Regions from separate parts of the Janthinobacterium sp. GW823-FHT06H09 genome, predicted to be linked through region 2. Evidence: predicted binding sites of a transcription regulator. Region 2 holds the regulator's gene; each other region holds the start of a gene.
What was found. Region 2 encodes LexA, which represses DNA repair genes until DNA is damaged. Its sites were predicted from a motif close to ACTGTATNNNNATACAGT; they were not measured.
Positions count from the first base shown of each region.

Region 1 (5,938 bases), on a different contig from region 2:
CTGGCGCTTGCGCCGCTGCCGTTTCGGCTTCGGCCGCTTGCGCTTCCGGCAGTTCATCAGCAAACAGGTGCGCATGGCGCAGCGCGTATTCATACGCTTCGCGCAGCTCCTGGAAGGCGGCAGGATCGTCCTCGGGCCGCGTCACCTTCAGGCGCTTCGCGTACGCGCGCTTGAGGGCGCGCTCGTCGCCGGTCGGCTCCGTGCCCAGGATATCCCAAAGGCCGCGCTGGCCGTTGTGCATGCCGCCGTCCATTTACAGGAAGCTCTCGCTCTCGACCTGGCGCAGCACCTCGTCGAGCGCCTGGCGCGCCTTGCGGATGGTGGCCGGGTCCTGCGTTTCCAGCGCGGCCTGGAAGTTGGCCGTGTGCGCCGCCAGGTACTGGCGCACGTCGCCCAGCGACTGTTCATACAGCCGGTCGGCGCGCGTGACGAGGGTGCGGTTTTCCATCTGCTCGCGCGGGTGGATCTTCAGGTCGGCCAGTTCCGCAAAGCGCTGCTCGATCTGTTCCGGCGTCATCACGCCCGCGTTGTCGCTGATGATCATCTTGTGGCGTTCCTGCGTGGCCAGCACCGTCACTTCCGCTTCCAGCACGCCGCTGACGTCGTAGGTGAAGCGCACGTCGATGCCGATCTCGCCCGCCTTTTTCGCGGGGATCGGGAAGCTGATCTTGCCGAGGAAGACGTTGTCGGCCACCAGGCGCGACTCGCCCTGGAAGATCGCCACGTTGATTTCCTTCTGGTTGTCGTGGATGGTGGTGATGTTTTCCGTGCGCGAGACGGGTACCACGGAGTTGCGCTCGATGATGGGCAGGTAATGCCCGCCCTCATACTGGTTCGCGCCGACCTGGCGCGAAATCGAAATGCCCAGCGAATACGGCGCCACGTCCGTCATGACCACTTCGTCGAGGGCCGCGTCGCGCATCTTCAGGCCCGCCTGCACGGCGGCGCCCAGCGCCACGGCTTCGTCCGGGTCCAGGTGGATGGCGGGGAAGCGGCCGAACATGCGCGAGACCAGTTTACGCACCAGCGGCATGCGCGTGGCGCCGCCGGCCAGCACCACTTCATTCAATTCCGCCGCGCGGATGGTGGCGTCGCGCAGCGCCCGTTCCACGGGCAGGCGCAAACGGGCCAGCAGCGGTTCGCACAACTGCGCCAGCTTGTCTTCGCCGATCTCCCAGCTGTATTCCTTGTCCTGGTAGCGCGTGGCCATGCGCACGGACGGCTGGTCCGACAGCAATCGCTTGACGCGCTCGGCTTCGTCGCGCAGCAGCTGCTGCTGGCGCGGGTCGAGCAGGCGGCTGCCGACGGCGTCGCGCAGGCCGCTGCCTTCCATGAAAGCGTCGACCAGCACGGTGACGAAGTCTTCGCCGCCCAAAAAATTGTCGCCGGCCGAGGCGCGCACTTCCATCACGCCTTCGAACAGTTCCAGGATCGACACGTCGAACGTGCCGCCGCCCAGGTCGAAGACGAGGAATTTGCTTTCCTGTTCCTTGTCGCGGATGCCGTAGGCCAGCGCGGCTGCCGTCGGCTCGTTGAGCAGGCGCTCCACGCGCAGGCCCGCCAGCTGGCCGGCGATGCGCGTGGCCTTGCGCTGCGCATCGCTGAAATACGCGGGTACGGTGATGATGGCTTCCTCGACCTTGTGGCCCAGGAAGGCTTCGGCATCTTCCTTCAGCGCGCGCAGCACCATCGACGACAGTTCTTCCGGGCGGAATTGCTGCGTGCCGAGGGTGATCTTCTTTTCGCTGCCCATGTAGCGCTTGAAGACGGCCGCCGTCAGCTGCGGGTGCGTCTGCAGCCGTTCGCGCGCGGCGCGGCCCACCAGCACGGTGCCGTCGTCGTCGATGCTCACGCACGACGGCGTCAGGTGTTCACCGAGCGCATTCGGGATGATGGAAGCCTTGCCGTCGCGCCAGATGGCGACCAGGCTGTTGGTGGTGCCCAGGTCGATGCCGATGATCATCAGATATCCGCCTCCGCCTCATTGCCGTGTTCCTCGATCCAGGCGCGGCGTCCTGCCGCCTCGCCCTTGCCCATCAACATATTGAAGCGGGACGCCGAGGCCATGTGGTCGATTTCACCGAGCGTGACGGGCAGCAAACGGCGCGTGTCCGGATTCATCGTCGTTTCCCACAGCTGCTCGGCGTTCATCTCGCCCAGGCCCTTGAAGCGCGAGATCGACCAGGCGCCCTGTTTCACGCCTTCCTTGCGCAGCTTGTCCTCGATGGCGACCAGCTCGCCGTCGTCGAGCGCATAGATTTTCTGCATCGGCTTCTTGCCGCGCGCCGGCGCGTCCACGCGGTACAACGGCGGACGGGCGATGCAGATGTGGCCCTTGTTGATCAGGACGGGGAAGTGCTTGAAGAACAGGGTCAGCAGCAGTACCTGGATGTGCGAGCCGTCCACGTCCGCATCCGACAGGATGCAGATCTTGCCGTAGCGCAGGCCCGACAGGTCGGGCGAGTCGCCCACGCTGTGCGGATCGACGCCGATGGCCACCGCAATGTCATGGATCTCGTTATTGGCGAACAGGCGGTCGCGGTCCGTTTCCCACGAATTGAGCACCTTGCCGCGCAGGGGCAGGATCGCCTGGAATTCCTTGTCGCGGCCCATCTTGGCCGAACCGCCCGCCGAGTCGCCCTCGACGAGGAACAGTTCATTGCGCGCGATGTCCGACGATTCGCAGTCGGTCAGCTTGCCGGGAAGGACGGCCACGCCCGAGGATTTTTTCTTTTCCACTTTTTGCAGCGAACGCTGGCGCGACTGCGCCTGCTTGATCACGAGCTCGGCCAGCTTCTTGCCGTAGTCGACGTGCTGGTTCAGCCACAGTTCCAGCGGCGGCTTGGTGAAGGTCGAGACGAGGCGCACGGCGTCGCGCGAATTGAGGCGTTCCTTGATCTGGCCCTGGAATTGCGGGTCCAGCACCTTGGCCGACAGCACGAACGATGCGCGCGCAAACACGTCTTCCGGCAGCAGTTTCACGCCTTTAGGCAGCAGCGAGTGCATCTCGACGAAGTTTTTCACGGCGCCGAACAGGCCGTCGCGCAAGCCCGATTCGTGCGTGCCGCCATTCGAGGTGGGAATCAGGTTGACGTACGATTCGCGCACGATGGCGCCTTCTTCCGTCCACGCCACGACCCAGGCCGCGCCTTCGCCTTCGGCAAAGCCTTCCGAGTCCGGGCCAGCGTATTGCGCGCCTTCGAACAGGGGAATCAGGGTTTCGCCGTTCGATACCTGCGCCAGCGTTTCGGTCAGGTAGCCGCGCAAGCCTTCCGCGTACTGCCAGGTCTGCGTATCGCCCGTCTTCGCGTTGGTCAGCGTGACGGTCACGCCCGGCAGCAGCACGGCTTTCGAGCGCAGCAGGCGTTGCAGTTCCGTTTGCGAGATGTTCGGCGAATCAAAGTATTTCGCATCGGGCCAGGCGGTGACGCGCGTGCCGGATTTTTTGCCGTCGCGCGGGGCGGGGCGGGAACTCAGGGGCTCGATCACGTCGCCGTTGGCAAACACCATGTGGTGCAAGCCGTTGCCGTCGCTTTCCTTGCGCCAGACGGTGATTTCCAGGCGCGTCGACAGCGCATTGGTGACGGACACGCCGACGCCGTGCAAGCCGCCCGAGAACGCGTAGGCGCCGCCCGAACCCTTGTCGAACTTGCCGCCCGCGTGCAGCCGTGTAAACACGATTTCCACCGTCGGCACGCCTTCTTCCGGGTGCAGGCCGACGGGAATGCCGCGGCCATTGTCTTCGACGGTGATGCTGCCATCCGTGTTCTGCGTGACGGCGATATGCGTGCAATGACCGCCCAGCGCCTCGTCGGAGGCATTGTCGATCACTTCCTGAATGATGTGCAGCGGATTTTCAGTGCGGGTGTACATCCCCGGGCGCTGCTTGACGGGTTCCAGTCCTTTCAGGACACGGATGGATGATTCGCTGTAGTCGGATGCTGGTTTTTTAGTGGCCATACGTGTTCAAGCTAAGTAAAGACAGTGGTTGGAACGCCAGGCCAGGGCACTGCGGGCGCAATGACAGCGGCGGCGATAACTGTATGAATATACAGTATATCCCGTCCAGCGTCACTGGGGGAGGGCAGTGCGGCAGGCTTGGCGTCCTTGTGCGGACGCTCGCGCATTCTATCTTGTCCGGCGAGCAATAGCGCTACTCCAAGGCAACAACAGTGCGCCGCGCGCGGGGTTTTGCGCCAATTGTGATGGATTTTATGCGGTAAAGCGGCCTTTTTTACATCTTGTTTACAGCTGCCTTCCCAGTCTTTACGAATTTTTTAGACCCTTTTGGCTAATCTGCTCACTATCAAAACAAACCTGAATGAGGGTGGGAATGGATCTCGTATATCTCGGCTTGATTGCCGTGTTTTTCGTCGTGGCGGCCGGCTTTGCCGTCGCCTGCGACAAATTAGGGAGCGTCAAATGAACGCGTTTTATGTGCTGGGCGCCGTCGTCTCGGCCGGCCTGCTCGTGTATTTGCTGGTGGCGCTGCTGAAGGCGGAGGAACTGTGATGACGACGCAATCGATACTGTTGTTGGTGGCCTTCCTGGCCGTGCTGCTGGCCGCCGGCTATCCGCTGGGCCTGTACATGGCCAAGGTGGCCGGCGATGGCCCCGTGCGCGGCCTGGGCTGGCTGCAAAAGCTGGAAAACCTGCTGTACCGCTGGTCCGGCCTTCCCGCCGACAAGGCCATGGGCTGGAAAAGCTATGCCATCGCCCTGATCGTCTTCAATACCGTGGGCGCCGTCTTCGTCTACGGCCTGCAGCGCCTGCAGGGTTTCCTGCCCCTGAATCCCCAGGGTCTGGGCGCCGTCAGCCCCGATTCCTCGTTCAATACCACCGTCAGCTTCGTCGCCAATACCAACTGGCAGGGCTACGGCGGCGAACAGACCATGAGCTATCTGACGCAGATGCTGGGCATGGCGTGCCAGAATTTCTTTTCGGCGGCCACCGGCATTGCCGTGATCTTCGCGCTGGTGCGCGGCTTCGCCTCGCGCTCGGGAAAATCGATCGGCAATTTCTGGGTCGACCTGGTGCGCTCGACCCTGTACATCCTGCTGCCGCTGTCCCTGGCCCTGTCCGTCGTTTTCATGGGCGAAGGCATGATCCAGAATTTTTCCGCCTATAAGGAAGTGACCCTGCTCGATCACGTGGCGTATGAAACGCCGAAGGTGACGGCCGACGGCCAGCCCGTGCTGGACGCCGCCGGCAAACCCGTGATGGAAGCGCAAGTGGCGACGACGCAGACGATCGCCATGGGCCCCGTCGCGTCGCAGGAGTCGATCAAGCTGCTGGGCACGAATGGCGGCGGCTTCTTCAATGCCAATTCCTCGCATCCGTACGAAAACCCGACCGTGCTGTCGAACTTCCTGCAGATGCTGGCCATCTTCATCATTCCCGCCGGCCTGTGCTTCACGTTCGGCCGCATGGTGGGCGACATGCGCCAGGGTTGGGCCGTGCTGGCCGCAATGACCCTGATCTTTGTCGTCATGACGGCCGGCGTGATGAGCGCCGAGCAGCAAGCCAATCCGGCGTTGCAGGCACTGGGCGTGGACCAGCAGGCCAGCAGCCTGCAATCGGGCGGCAATATGGAAGGCAAGGAAACGCGCTTCGGCATCAGCTCCTCGACCCTGTTCGCGGCGGTGACGACGGCCGCATCGTGCGGTGCCGTCAATTCCATGCACGATTCCTACATGCCCCTGGGCGGCATGGTGCCGCTGCTGCTGATGCAGTTCGGCGAAGTGATTTTCGGCGGCGTGGGCACGGGCCTGTACGGCATGCTGATGTTCGCCATCCTGGCCGTCTTCATCGCCGGCCTGATGATAGGCCGCACGCCTGAATACCTGGGCAAGAAAATCCAGGCGTATGAAATGAAGATGGTGTCGCTGGCCATCCTGATTACGCCAGCCCTCGTATTGACGGGCACGGCGATCGCCGT
Region 1 is NZ_JBXAHC010000012.1:144,954-150,891, reverse strand. It holds gene AC1Q6X_RS21100 (hypothetical protein) at 1-241, opposite strand, end outside; gene AC1Q6X_RS21095 (molecular chaperone HscC) at 254-1,963, opposite strand; gene AC1Q6X_RS21090 (DNA topoisomerase IV subunit B) at 1,963-3,960, opposite strand; gene kdpF (K(+)-transporting ATPase subunit F) at 4,423-4,512, shown strand; gene kdpA (potassium-transporting ATPase subunit KdpA) at 4,512-5,938, shown strand, end outside.
Region 1: the regulator LexA is predicted to act here: its motif matches at 4,039-4,056, upstream of AC1Q6X_RS21090 (DNA topoisomerase IV subunit B).

Region 2 (5,938 bases):
AGCTTGCGCAGCACGCCGCGGTCGCGCACGATCTCGGCATAGCGCCGGATGTTCGCGGCCGATGGCGTGTTTTGCGCCATGGCGTTCAGGTAAGCGAGTCCGCCCACGTCATCGGCCTTGCCGAGCTGGGTCAGGGTTTCAAAAACAGTAATGACATCGGCTGGCTTGGAAGCGTTAACCATCTTGACGATTTGCTCGAAGATGATGCGATGGTCATAGCGATAGAAATCCTCCGCATGCATGAAGTCGGCGATGCGGTCATAGGCGGCATTGTCGCGCAGCAGACCACCGATAACGGATTGTTCTGCTTCGATCGAATGCGGCGGAATACGGAGGGAATCCAGTTGCGGATCAGAGGGGGCGTTCATGGCGCGAATTATACCCGCTTCGGCGTGCCGGCAAAAATAAAGGGCTGAAAATGAGCGAAAAAAAGGCCACAAAAAAGCCGGGCGAACCCGGCTTTTCATAGTGCGGCAGCGCTTGCGGGCCAGGCCCGCAGACGATTACGCGTTCGCGTCTGGAACGACAGCGATAACAACTTCCACGACCACGTCGGTGTGCAGAGCAACCGAAACGTTGTGCTCGCCAACGATCTTCAGCGGGCCGGTAGGCATGCGGATTTGTGCTTTTTCAACAGCAAAACCTTGCTTGGTCAGCGCTTCAGCGATGTCGAAGTTGGTGACGGAACCGAACAGACGGCCATCGACGCCAGCTTTTTGAGCAACTTGAACGGTCAGGCCGCTCAGTTTTTCGCCCTGGGCTTGCGATGCGGCCAGTTTGGCGGCAGCAGCTTTTTCCAGTTCGGCGCGCTTGACTTCGAATTCAGCCACAGCGGTTGCCGTAGCACGACGTGCCAGGCGTTGCGGGATCAGGAAGTTACGTGCGTAACCGTCTTTGACTTTGACGACTTCGCCGAGGTTACCGACGTTTACAACTTTTTCTAACAGAATGATTTGCATAGTTCTTCTCCAGGAATATCTGACCGATTAAGCGTGGTGCAGATCGGTGTATGGCAGCAGCGCGAGGAAGCGAGCGCGCTTGATTGCGGTGTCGACTTGGCGCTGGTAGTGCGCTTTGGTACCGGTCAGGCGTGCTGGCATGATCTTGCCGTTTTCCTGGACGAAGTCTTTCAGCGTGTCGACGTCTTTGTAGTCGACTTGCTCAACGTGAGCTGCCGTGAAGCGGCAGAACTTCTTACGTTTGAACAAAGGGTTTTGCTGTTTGCGTTTTTCTTTAAGCTTGAGCTTATTTTTGTCGAACTTTTTACCGAATGCCATGTCAGGCTCCTGTATCTAAAATGCGCTAGTCAGAATTGACTGCACTAAAATCAATGATGTGAAACACCAAACTCTTGCTGTTGCGGCTCTTCCTGGCCAGGAAACCCGTGAACTGATACACCCCGCCCAAGCTTGCCTGACTGAACCGGCCTGAAATTTCGCCAGCGGCTAGCGCGGCAACATCAAACTCGGTCAAACGGGCAATCCCTGCTTCCATCTGCTGCGAACTGTGTTGCAATACTGCATTCACAATCGGCAGCCCTGCCGGGGTATAGCGCAATATTTCGCGCTCGGCAATGATGGCGGTGACTTGTAGCTGGTTCAGCGCACGATCCTGGTCAAGAATTAAGCTGCTGCTGCGGCTGGAGCGGCTGCTGGTGCTTCGGTGCGGTGGCTTTTGGCCGCGTCTTCGCGTTGTACCGATTTCATCATCGGCGAAGGAGCTGTTTCAGCTTTCTTCATTTTAACGGTCAGGTGACGCAACACGGCATCATTGAATTTGAATGCTGTTTCCAACTCGACCAGGGTCTCGTTGTCGCATTCGATGTTCAGGCAGATGTAGTGTGCTTTAGGCAGCTTTTGGATCGAGTAAGCCATTTGACGGCGGCCCCAATCTTCCACGCGGTGAACCGAACCGCCGCGGGTGGTTACGCTGGCTTTGTAGCGTTCGATCATCGCGGGCACTTGCTCGCTTTGGTCCGGATGGACGATAAAGACTATTTCATAATGACGCATGCAAACTCCTTCAGGTCGGATTGATAATCGCCCACCCCGGCGTCAAGACGGGTGTGGGAAGGTCAGCCGAAGATTATAACCGCCTTTTGCAAACGTTTCAATCATTGCTTGCGCCAGCGCCCGAAAAGCCCGCGCGCCACCGTGCTTTTCGACCGGGAACAAGTATTTCTTGCGAAATTCGCCGAAAACACGGAAATCCCCTTGCATAGTGGGCGATACTGTACAAAAATACAGACTGTTCATATAGACAGCATTTTAGTATGCACCCACCGCTCATGATCAAGCTGACAGCACGACAAGAACAAATCCTGAACCTGATCAAGGACGCGATTGAAAACACGGGCTTTCCTCCCACCCGTGCCGAAATTGCCAATGAACTGGGTTTCAAATCGGCCAATGCGGCCGAGGAGCATTTGCAGGCCCTGGCCCGCAAGGGCGCGATCGAGATTTCGCCCGGCACCTCGCGCGGCATCCGCCTGATCGGCGCGGCAGCCGAAGCGCCGCCATCGAAAGTGCCGGCGGCGCTGCTGATGTCGCTGCCCCTGATCGGCAGGGTGGCCGCCGGTTCGCCCATCCTGGCCCAGGAAAACCTGGAAGCGAGCTACAACGTGGACCCCGCCCTGTTTTCGGCCAAGCCCGACTTCCTGCTGAAGGTACGCGGCTGGTCCATGCGCGACGCCGGCATCATGGATGGCGATTTACTGGCCGTCAAGAAGGTCGACAGCGCCAAGAATGGCCAGATCGTCGTGGCCCGCATCGGCGACGAAGTCACGGTCAAGCGCTACAAGAAGACGGGTTCCGTCATCGAATTGCTGCCGGAAAACCCCGACTTCAAGGTCATCACCGTGTCGCCGGAAGATGAATTTGCCCTGGAAGGCCTGGCCGTCGGACTCATGCGCAGCTGGCATTAAGTTGCATGCCGGGGTCAGACCCGCCGGGTCTGACCCCAGTTTTTAGTTGCGGCCCCTTCTCATGCCTGACACCTAAGTTTCCGTCATCGAACTGCTGCCGAAAGATGAATTCGCCCTGGAAGGCCTGGCTGTGGGACTGATGCGCAGCTGGCATTAAACGACTGCACGAACAAAGGGCCGCAACAGCATGACTGTTGCGGCCCTTTTCATTTGTCCGGCGACTTATACATCGAGTGCCTGGCGGAAATCCTCGAGCAGATCCACCTCATCCTCGATACCGACGGAGACGCGGATCAGCGATTCGGCGATGCCCATGCTGGCGCGGCGCTCGGCGCCCATCTCATAGAAGATCGTGTGGGCGACGGGAATGACCAGGGTACGCGTGTCGCCGAGGTTGCTCGCTGGAATGGCCAAATTCAAACGATTGAGGAAATCGAAGCAATCGATGCCATCCTTCAATTCAAAGCTGAACAGCGAACCATAGCTGCGGAACAGGTCGCTCGCCAAGGCGTGCTGCGGGTGCAACGCCAAGCCCGGGTAATGCACGGCCGCCACTCTCGGGTCGGCCTGCAACATGGTGGCCAGCGCCAGGGCGTTCGAGCAGGTGCGGTCCATGCGCAAGGCCATGGTTTCCGCGCCGACGGCGATGTGGTGCGCCGCTTCCGGACCCAGCGAGGCGCCGAAGTCGCGCAAGGCCTTGGCACGGATTTGCGCGATGCCCCACTGCGCGGGCGCCGCCTTCTTGTAGTTCTCGAAAATATTCGGATACTGCGTCCAGTCGAACACGCCCGTGTCCGTCAAGCTGCCGCCCAGCGCATTGCCGTGGCCGCCAATGGATTTCGTCAAGGCGTTGACCACGAGGCCCGCGCCCACGGCTTTCGGGCGGAACAAATACGGCGTCGTCATCGTGTTGTCGACGATGTACAGGATGCCCTTTTCGCGGCACAGGTCACCGATTTTTTTCAGGTCGGCGATCTGCGTGCGCGGATTGGCGATGGTTTCCACGAACACGATGCGCGTGGCAGGCGTGATGGCGGCCGCCACGTTGGCTACCTCGGTGGCGTCGACGAACGATACGGCGATGCCCTGCCCCGTCACCGTTTGCCACAGGCTGTTGGTATTGCCGAACAAAAAGGCCGACGAGACGACATGGTCGCCCGCGCGCAGCAGCGACTGCACCACGGCGCCGATGGCGCCCATGCCGGTGGCGAAGCACAAGGTCGCCACGCCGTCTTCCATCTTGTTGACCTTGTCTTCCAGCGCGGACACGGTGGGGTTGCCCTGGCGGCCATAGCGGAAACCGGGCTCCTTGCCCTGGAATACGGAAGCGAGCTGGCGCGCATCGCCGTAGCCGAAGGCGACGGAAGTGTGCACGGGCTTGTGCAGCGACCCATGCTCGATGCCCTTGCGGCGGTCGTTATGCAGGATGGTGGTGGTAAAGCCGTAGTTTTTTTTATCGTTCATGATCGCGGAGCAAAAAAAGCCCGGCGCTAGCCGGGCAAGATAATTACGCTTCTGTCGTTGCCAGGTTCAGGTTCAGCTGGGAACGCGGCGTATCTTCGGGCGCTGCCGCCTTCGGATGGTGGCGCGCATATTCCAGACGGTCCAGGTATTCCTGCGACACGTCGCCCGTCACGTAGACGCCGTCGAAGCACGAGGCCTCGAAGTTGGTCAGGGCCGGGTTGACGTCGGCGATCGCCTGCTTGAGCGCGCCGATATCCTGGTAGACCAGGTAATCGGCCGTGATTTCGCGGCACACTTCTTCCGTCGTGCGGCCGTAGGCGATCAGCTCGTCGCGCGTCGGCATGTCGATGCCGTACACGTTCGGATAGATGACCGGCGGCGCGGCCGAGGCGAAGATGACTTTCGTCGCGCCCGCTTCACGCGCCATCTGCACGATTTCACGGCTGGTGGTGCCGCGCACGATGGAATCGTCGACGAGCAAGACCACTTTATCCTTGAATTCGGACGGGATCGCGTTGAGCTTCTGGCGCACGGATTTCTTGCGCGCCGCCTGGCCCGGCATGATAAAGGTGCGGCCGATGTAGCGGTTCTTGATGAAGCCTTCGCGGTATTCGATGTTCAGCGCCATGGCCAGCTGGATGGCGGCCGGACGCGAGGAATCGGGAATCGGCATGACCACGTCGATATGCACGCCTGGCAATTCGGCGCGGATCTTCTCGGCCAGGTATTCGCCCATTTTCAGGCGCGTGGCGTACACGGAGGCGCCGTCGATGACGGAGTCGGGACGGGCCAGGTAGACGAATTCGAACACGCAGGGGTTCAGGCTGGCATTGTCGGCGCACTGGGCGCTGTGCAATTTCTTGTCGGCATCGATGAAGACGGCTTCGCCGGGACCGATGTCGCGCACGAAGCGGAAGCCCATGCCTTCCAGGGCCACGGATTCGGAAGCGATCAGGTATTCGGGACCCTGCTCCGTTTCATTGATGCCCAGGCACAGCGGGCGGATGCCGTGCGGGTCGCGGAAGGCCAGCAAGCCCACGCCGGCGATTTGCGCGACGGCGGCATAGCCGCCCTTGACGCGACGGTTCAGCACGGTCACGGCCTTGAAGATCGCTTCCGGGTCCAGGTTCAGGCCCGTCGTCGCTTCCTGGATTTCATGCGCCAGCACGTTGAGCAGCACTTCCGAATCGGAATCGGTATTGATGTGGCGGCGGTCGTTCTTGAACATTTCCAGCTTCAACTGTTCCCAGTTGGTCAGGTTGCCATTGTGCGCCAGGGTGATGCCGAAAGGCGCATTCACATAGAACGGCTGTGCTTCCTCTTCGCTCGACGAACCGGCCGTCGGGTAGCGGCAATGGCCGATGCCCGTCGTGCCTTGCAGCGAACGCATGTTGCGCGTACGGAAGACGTCTCGCACGAGGCCGTTGGCCTTGTGCATGGAAAACATACTGCTGTGATTGGTCGCAATCCCTGCCGCGTCCTGACCGCGATGTTGCAGGAGCAACAATGCATCATAGAGCAATTGATTGACAGGTTGATGGGAAACGACGC
Region 2 is NZ_JBXAHC010000001.1:477,315-483,252, forward strand. It holds gene AC1Q6X_RS02255 (replicative DNA helicase) at 1-368, opposite strand, end outside; gene rplI (50S ribosomal protein L9) at 504-959, opposite strand; gene rpsR (30S ribosomal protein S18) at 987-1,277, opposite strand; gene priB (primosomal replication protein N) at 1,303-1,602, opposite strand; gene rpsF (30S ribosomal protein S6) at 1,623-2,012, opposite strand; gene AC1Q6X_RS02280 (hypothetical protein) at 2,055-2,255, opposite strand; gene lexA (transcriptional repressor LexA) at 2,288-2,923, shown strand; gene AC1Q6X_RS02290 (cystathionine gamma-synthase family protein) at 3,146-4,387, opposite strand; gene purF (amidophosphoribosyltransferase) at 4,431-5,938, opposite strand, start outside.

Region 3 (5,938 bases), on a different contig from region 2:
TGGCACATGCCCGTGATGGACGGCCTGGCCACGGCCAAGGCTATCCGCCAGGCAGCCAGCGGCCAGCGCCAGCCCATCGTGGTGATGGTCAACGCCTTCGCCCGCAACCACCTGGAGGAAATCTCCAGCGCGGCCGAGGCCGACGTCGTGCTGATGAAGCCCATCACGGGCTCGAGCCTGTTCGACGCCCTGCACCAGGCGCTGATTACCAAGCACGACGGCGGCGAGCAGCGCATGCTGCAGCAGCCGCTGGGCACGGAACTGGCCGGCGTGCATTTCCTGCTGGTGGAAGACAACCATTTGAACCAGGCCGTGGCGCGCGGCATCCTCGAACACATGGGCGCCACCCTCGACGTGGTGGGCGACGGCTTGCAGGCCGTGGAACGGCTGCGCACGGAAGCGCTGCGCTACGACATCGTGCTGATGGACATGCAGATGCCCGTCATGGACGGCTTCAGCGCCACCCACATCATCCGCACGGAACTACGCTTGAGCCTGCCCGTGATCGCCATGACGGCCGGCGTGCTGGCGTCCGAGCGCGAGCGCTGCATGACGGCCGGCATCAGCGATTTCATCGCCAAGCCCGTGGTGGTGGAAGAGATGATGGAAGTGATCCTGCGCCACCTGCCCAAGCGCCCGCCAGTGCAGACGGCGGGGCCGGCGCCCGTCGCCGATGAGGAAGTGTTTTCCATGGCGCCGCTGATGCGCGTGATGGGGCGCGACGCGAAAGGGCGCGGCGTGCTGCGGCGCATGGTGGAAGACGCGCTGAACAAGGGCATGACGCCCATGCGCGACGCCGAAACAGCATTGCAGGCAGGCCGCCACAGCGACGTGGCGCGCATCCTGCACAGCGTGCGCGGCTCCGTCGGCACCCTGGGCACGAAACGCCTGATCCGCACCGCGTTCGCCACCGAGGAAGCCATCGATGCGGGCCGCCTCGACGAGGTGCCGGCGCTGCTGGCGCAGACGGCGCAGGAACTGGAGCAGGCGCTGGCGGCGGCGGCCGATTGGTTGTCCAGGCTGAAGGATTAAGCCTGCAACGTAAAACTGGGGTCAGACCCCGGAACCTTGTCGGATTACGCGCTTGCGCGCTAATCCGACCTACCCCATTTACGCGGGCACGCCCAGAATCACGCTGGACGCCTTGAAAATCGCCGTCACACTGCTGCCGATCTCGATGCCCAGCTCGGTGCTACTCTGGTTGGTGATGATGGCGGCGATCGTGCCGCCACGCGGCAAGTCCAGCACCACTTCCGTGTTCACGGCGCCCGTCTGCACGCGCGTCACCAGCCCGGCCAGCTGGTTGCGCGCGGAAAAGCGCGCGCCTGCGCTGTCGGCCACGAGGATGATCGACGATGCCTTGATCAGCGCAAACGCTTCCGCGCCCGGCACCAGGCCCAGGCTTGCGCTGCTGCCTTGCGTGACGATGGCCACGATGTGCTGGCCACCCGGCAATTCCAGCGTGACTTCGTCGTTGACGGCGCCCTGTTTCAGTTCGGCCACCTTGCCCAGGAATTGGTTGCGTGCCGTGGTTTTCATGGCCATTCTCCGTATGAGTAAAAGATCGTCGGCGATGCCTTCGGCCTGGCTGCCCAGCTGGCGCAGGTAGCGCGCATGCTCGCGCTCGATGATGCGGAAATTGTCGACCAGCTGGCGTCCCCGTTGCGTCAGCCGCGTGCCGCCGCCGCCCTTGCCGCCCGTCAGGCGTTCGACCAGCGGCTCGCCGGCCAGGTTGTTCATCGCGTCGATCGCGTCCCAGGCCGCCTTGTAGCTCATCTTCACCAGCTTGGCCGCCTGCGTGATGGAGCCGCATTCGGCGATGGCGCCCAGCAATTCCACCCGACCGGCGCCGCCCAGGTGCTCGCCGCCCACCGTCATCCATACCGAGCCTTGCAGGCCGATTTCCGCTGCCGCTGATTTATCCAATGCGTTCACCCAATGCCATGTGTTCTTCCCTGTTATCGATCTGTCCGTCGCGCAAGTACAGCACATGCTCGCCCAGGATGCGCGCATCTTCCGGATCATGGGTGATCAGGATCATGGGCACGTCCAGGCGCTGCTGCCACTGGCTCAGTTCCAGGCGCATTTTGACACGCAGGGCCGGATCGAGGGCGGCGAACGGCTCGTCGAGCAGCAACGCGGCCGGTTCCGCCACGAGCGCCCTCGCCAGCGCCACCCTTTGGCGCTGGCCTCCGGACAACTCGTCGGGAAACTGGTGCGCCAGTTCCTGCAAGTGGAAGGCATCGAGCCAATGCTCGACCGTCTGCAATTTTTCGCGCGCACGCGGATTGAACCAGCCGCGCGCCAGGCCGAAGCCCACGTTCTGGCGCACCGTCAGGTGCGGGAACAGCGCGTAATCCTGGAACAGGTAGGCGACATTGCGCTGCTGCGGCGGCAAGTTGATGCCGGCGGCCGAGTCGAACAGGGTACGCCCGTTCAGGCGGATATGGCCCGCATCCGGTGTAAACAGTCCGGCAATGGCTTTGAGGGTCATGCTCTTGCCGGCGCCGGACGGGCCATACATGGCGATGCGCTGGCTGCCGGAGGTGCATTGCACGTGCAGGTCGAAACGGCGTTTGCCGGAGCGCAAGGTAGCGCGAATGTCGAGGTCGAGTTGCATGGACGTCATCATAGGCCTCATTTGTGCGCGACGCGCCCGGGCGCCAGGCGGCCAGCCGACAGCAGCACCACGATGCAAACTAGCGAGATAATCACGACCAGCGTATTGGCCACCTCATCCTGGCCCGCCTGCACGGCTTCATACACGGCCACCGACAGGGTCTGCGTCTTGCCGGGAATGCTGCCGGCCACCATCAGGGTGGCGCCGAATTCGCCGAGCGCGCGCACGAAGCCCAGCAGCACGCCGGCCAGGATGCCGCGCCAGGCCAGCGGCAAGGTGACGCGAAAGAAAATCGCCAGCTCCGAGATGCCCAGCACGCGGGCCGCCTGCTCGAGCTGCCCGTCAACCGCTTCGAAGGCGGCGCGCGCGGGCTTGAAGACGAGGGGAAAGGCGACCACCGTGGAAGCGATCACGGCGCCCTGCCACGTAAAGATCAGGTTGATGCCGAAGTTGTCCTGCAGCCAGACGCCCAGGGTGCCGCGCCGGCCCAGCAGCACCAGCAGGTAATAGCCGAGCACGGTGGGCGGCATCACCATCGGCAGGGTCAGCAGGGCGTCGAGCAGCTCGCGCCCCGGAAAACGCGTGCGCGCCAGCAGATAGCCCGTACCGATGCCGAGCAGCAAATTGAGCGCCGTGGCCCAGGCCGCAACTTTGAGCGACAGGGCCAGCGCGGTCCAGGCGATATCCATGTACAGTCTTTTTACTTTATGGCTTTTTAAACCCGTACTTGGCCAGGATGGCTTGCGCAGGTGCCGTCTGCAGGTAGCTGACGAAGCGCTTCGCTTCGGCGGCATTGCCGCTGCCCTTGATGGTGGCGATCGGGTACAGCACGGGCGCGTCGAGCGGCACGTCCAGCACCACGTTCACCTTGTCTTTCATGATGGCCGCGTCGGTGGCGTAGACAAAGCCCGCATCGACTTCGCCGCGCGCCACATAGTCGAGCGACTGGCGCACGTTTTGCGTGCCGATGGCTTTCGGCTGCACGGCTTCCCACAGCTTCGCCTTCTTCAGCGCGCCTTCCGAATAGCGGCCGACGGGCACGCTGGCCGGGTTGGCGATGGCCACGCGGGTCACGCCCTTGTGCGTCAGGTCGGCCAAAGCTTTGATGCCCAGCTTGCTATCGTGCGGCACGATCAGCACCAGGCTGTTGCCGACGAAGTCCATGCGGTCGGCCGGCAATACCAGGCCCTGCTTTTGCGCCGCATCCATGGTTTCCTGGTCGGCAGAGGCAAACACGTCGACGGGCGCGCCCTTGACGATCTGCTGCAGCAGCACGCCCGAGGCGGCAAAGTTCAGGGACACCTTGCTGCCCGGATACTGCGCCTCGTAGCTTTGCGCCGCATCCTTGAACGCGTTCGTCAGGCTGGCTGCGGCCGACACGACCACTTCGCCGGCAAGGGCGGAGGTAGCGGCAGTGGCGAGCAGGGTGACGCCAAGCAGGCGGGCGAGGGAGGTGAGGCGCAAGGTGAGGCACATGAGCGTATCCTGAATGAGAAAAGAACCAGGTCCGTAATATACACCGATATATAGCGTTCTGCCATTGCACAGATCAAGCCGGTACCAGGCCGATTCCCTGATATACTGTATATAAACACAGTATATCGAGGTGCACCATGGAATTGACGGACAAGCTGGAAATCCTGGCCGACGCGGCCAAGTACGACGCTTCCTGTGCCAGCAGCGGCGCGCCGAAGCGCGATTCCATCGGCAAGGACGGCTTTGGCGCCACCTCGGGCATGGGGATTTGCCACAGCTACACGCCGGACGGGCGCTGCGTCTCGCTGCTGAAGATACTGTTGACCAATTACTGCCTGTACGATTGCCAGTACTGCGTCAACCGCCGTACCTCGAACGTGCCGCGCGCGCGCTTTACGGTGGCCGAAGTGGTGAAACTGACCAGCGACTTTTACCTGCGCAACTACATCGACGGCCTGTTCCTCAGTTCCGGCATCATCCAGTCGGCCGACTACACGATGGAGCAACTGGTGCAGGTGGCGCGCGAGTTGCGCGAAGTACACCAGTTCCGCGGCTACATCCACCTGAAAACCATCCCCGACGCCGATCCGGCCCTGGTCGCGCAGGCGGGCCGCTATGCCGACCGGCTCAGCGTCAACATCGAATTGCCGACCCAGGACAGCGTGCAGAAGCTGGCGCCGGAAAAGAGCGTGCACACGATCAAGCTGGCCATGGGCGCCATCCGCCGCAAGCTCGATGAAAAGGCCGAAGAACCGCGCTCGCCGCGCTTCGCGCCGGCCGGGCAAAGCACGCAGATGATCGTCGGCGCCGACGCCAGCGACGACCAGCAAATCCTCGCCACGGCCGAGACCCTGTACGGCAGCTATAAACTCAAGCGCGTGTACTACTCGGCCTTCAGCCCCATCCCCGACAGCCCGAAAAGCGTGCCGCTGGCGCCGCCGCCGATGCTGCGCGAACACCGGCTGTACCAGGCCGATTTCTTGCTGCGTAGCTATGGTTTCCAGGCCAGCGAACTGCTGCCCGCCAGCGGCGGCAACCTGGCGCTCGACATCGATCCGAAACTGGCGTGGGCGCTGGCGCACCGCGAACATTTTCCGCTGGACTTGAACCGCGCGGCGCAGCACATGATCGCGCGCGTGCCCGGCATCGGCCTGCGTAACGCGCAGCGCATCGTCGACCTGCGCCGTTTGCGGCAAGTGCGCTATGCCGACCTGTCGCGCCTGCGCTGCAGCATGAAAAAGATTGCCCCCTTCATCATCACGGCCGACTACTTTCCCGCACGCGACACCACCGCCTCCGAACATTTGCGCCGCGCCATGGCGGACGCACCGCAGCAATTGAACTTATGGCCGGAGCTGCAGGCAGCATGAGTACGTTCGTGCGGCTGGCGCAATCGTTCGACGCGTGGCGCGCGGCCGCGCGCGAACTGATCGCGCGCGGCGTGCCGCCTGCCGACGTGGCCTGGCAATCGCAGCCCGGCGACGGCGACCTGTTTTCCTCCACGCCAGAGGCCACGGATACCGGCGCGCCACCGCTGCGCCTGCCCCGCCAGCTGGTGGAACTGCTGGAAAGCGCCGCCTGTTTCAACGTGCATGACCGCTGGGCCTTCCTGTATCAGGTGCTGTGGCGCTGGCAGCAGGGCCAGCACGACGTGGTGTCCCCGGCCGACGCGGACGGCGCGCGCCTGCACGCCATGGTCAAGGCCGTGCACCGCGAGGAGCACGACATGCATGCCTACGTGCGCTTCCGCGAGCGGGCCGAAAGTGACGGCGCGCCCCGTTTTGTCGCCTGGTTCGAGCCCACGCACGCGGTGCTGCCGCAGGTGGCGCGCCACTTCGCGCG
Region 3 is NZ_JBXAHC010000005.1:345,518-351,455, reverse strand. It holds gene AC1Q6X_RS10755 (response regulator) at 1-1,032, shown strand, start outside; gene AC1Q6X_RS10750 (TOBE domain-containing protein) at 1,111-1,878, opposite strand; gene AC1Q6X_RS10745 (sulfate/molybdate ABC transporter ATP-binding protein) at 1,919-2,629, opposite strand; gene modB (molybdate ABC transporter permease subunit) at 2,638-3,309, opposite strand; gene modA (molybdate ABC transporter substrate-binding protein) at 3,326-4,096, opposite strand; gene AC1Q6X_RS10730 (putative DNA modification/repair radical SAM protein) at 4,234-5,466, shown strand; gene AC1Q6X_RS10725 (UdgX family uracil-DNA binding protein) at 5,463-5,938, shown strand, end outside.
Region 3: the regulator LexA is predicted to act here: its motif matches at 4,201-4,218, upstream of AC1Q6X_RS10730 (putative DNA modification/repair radical SAM protein).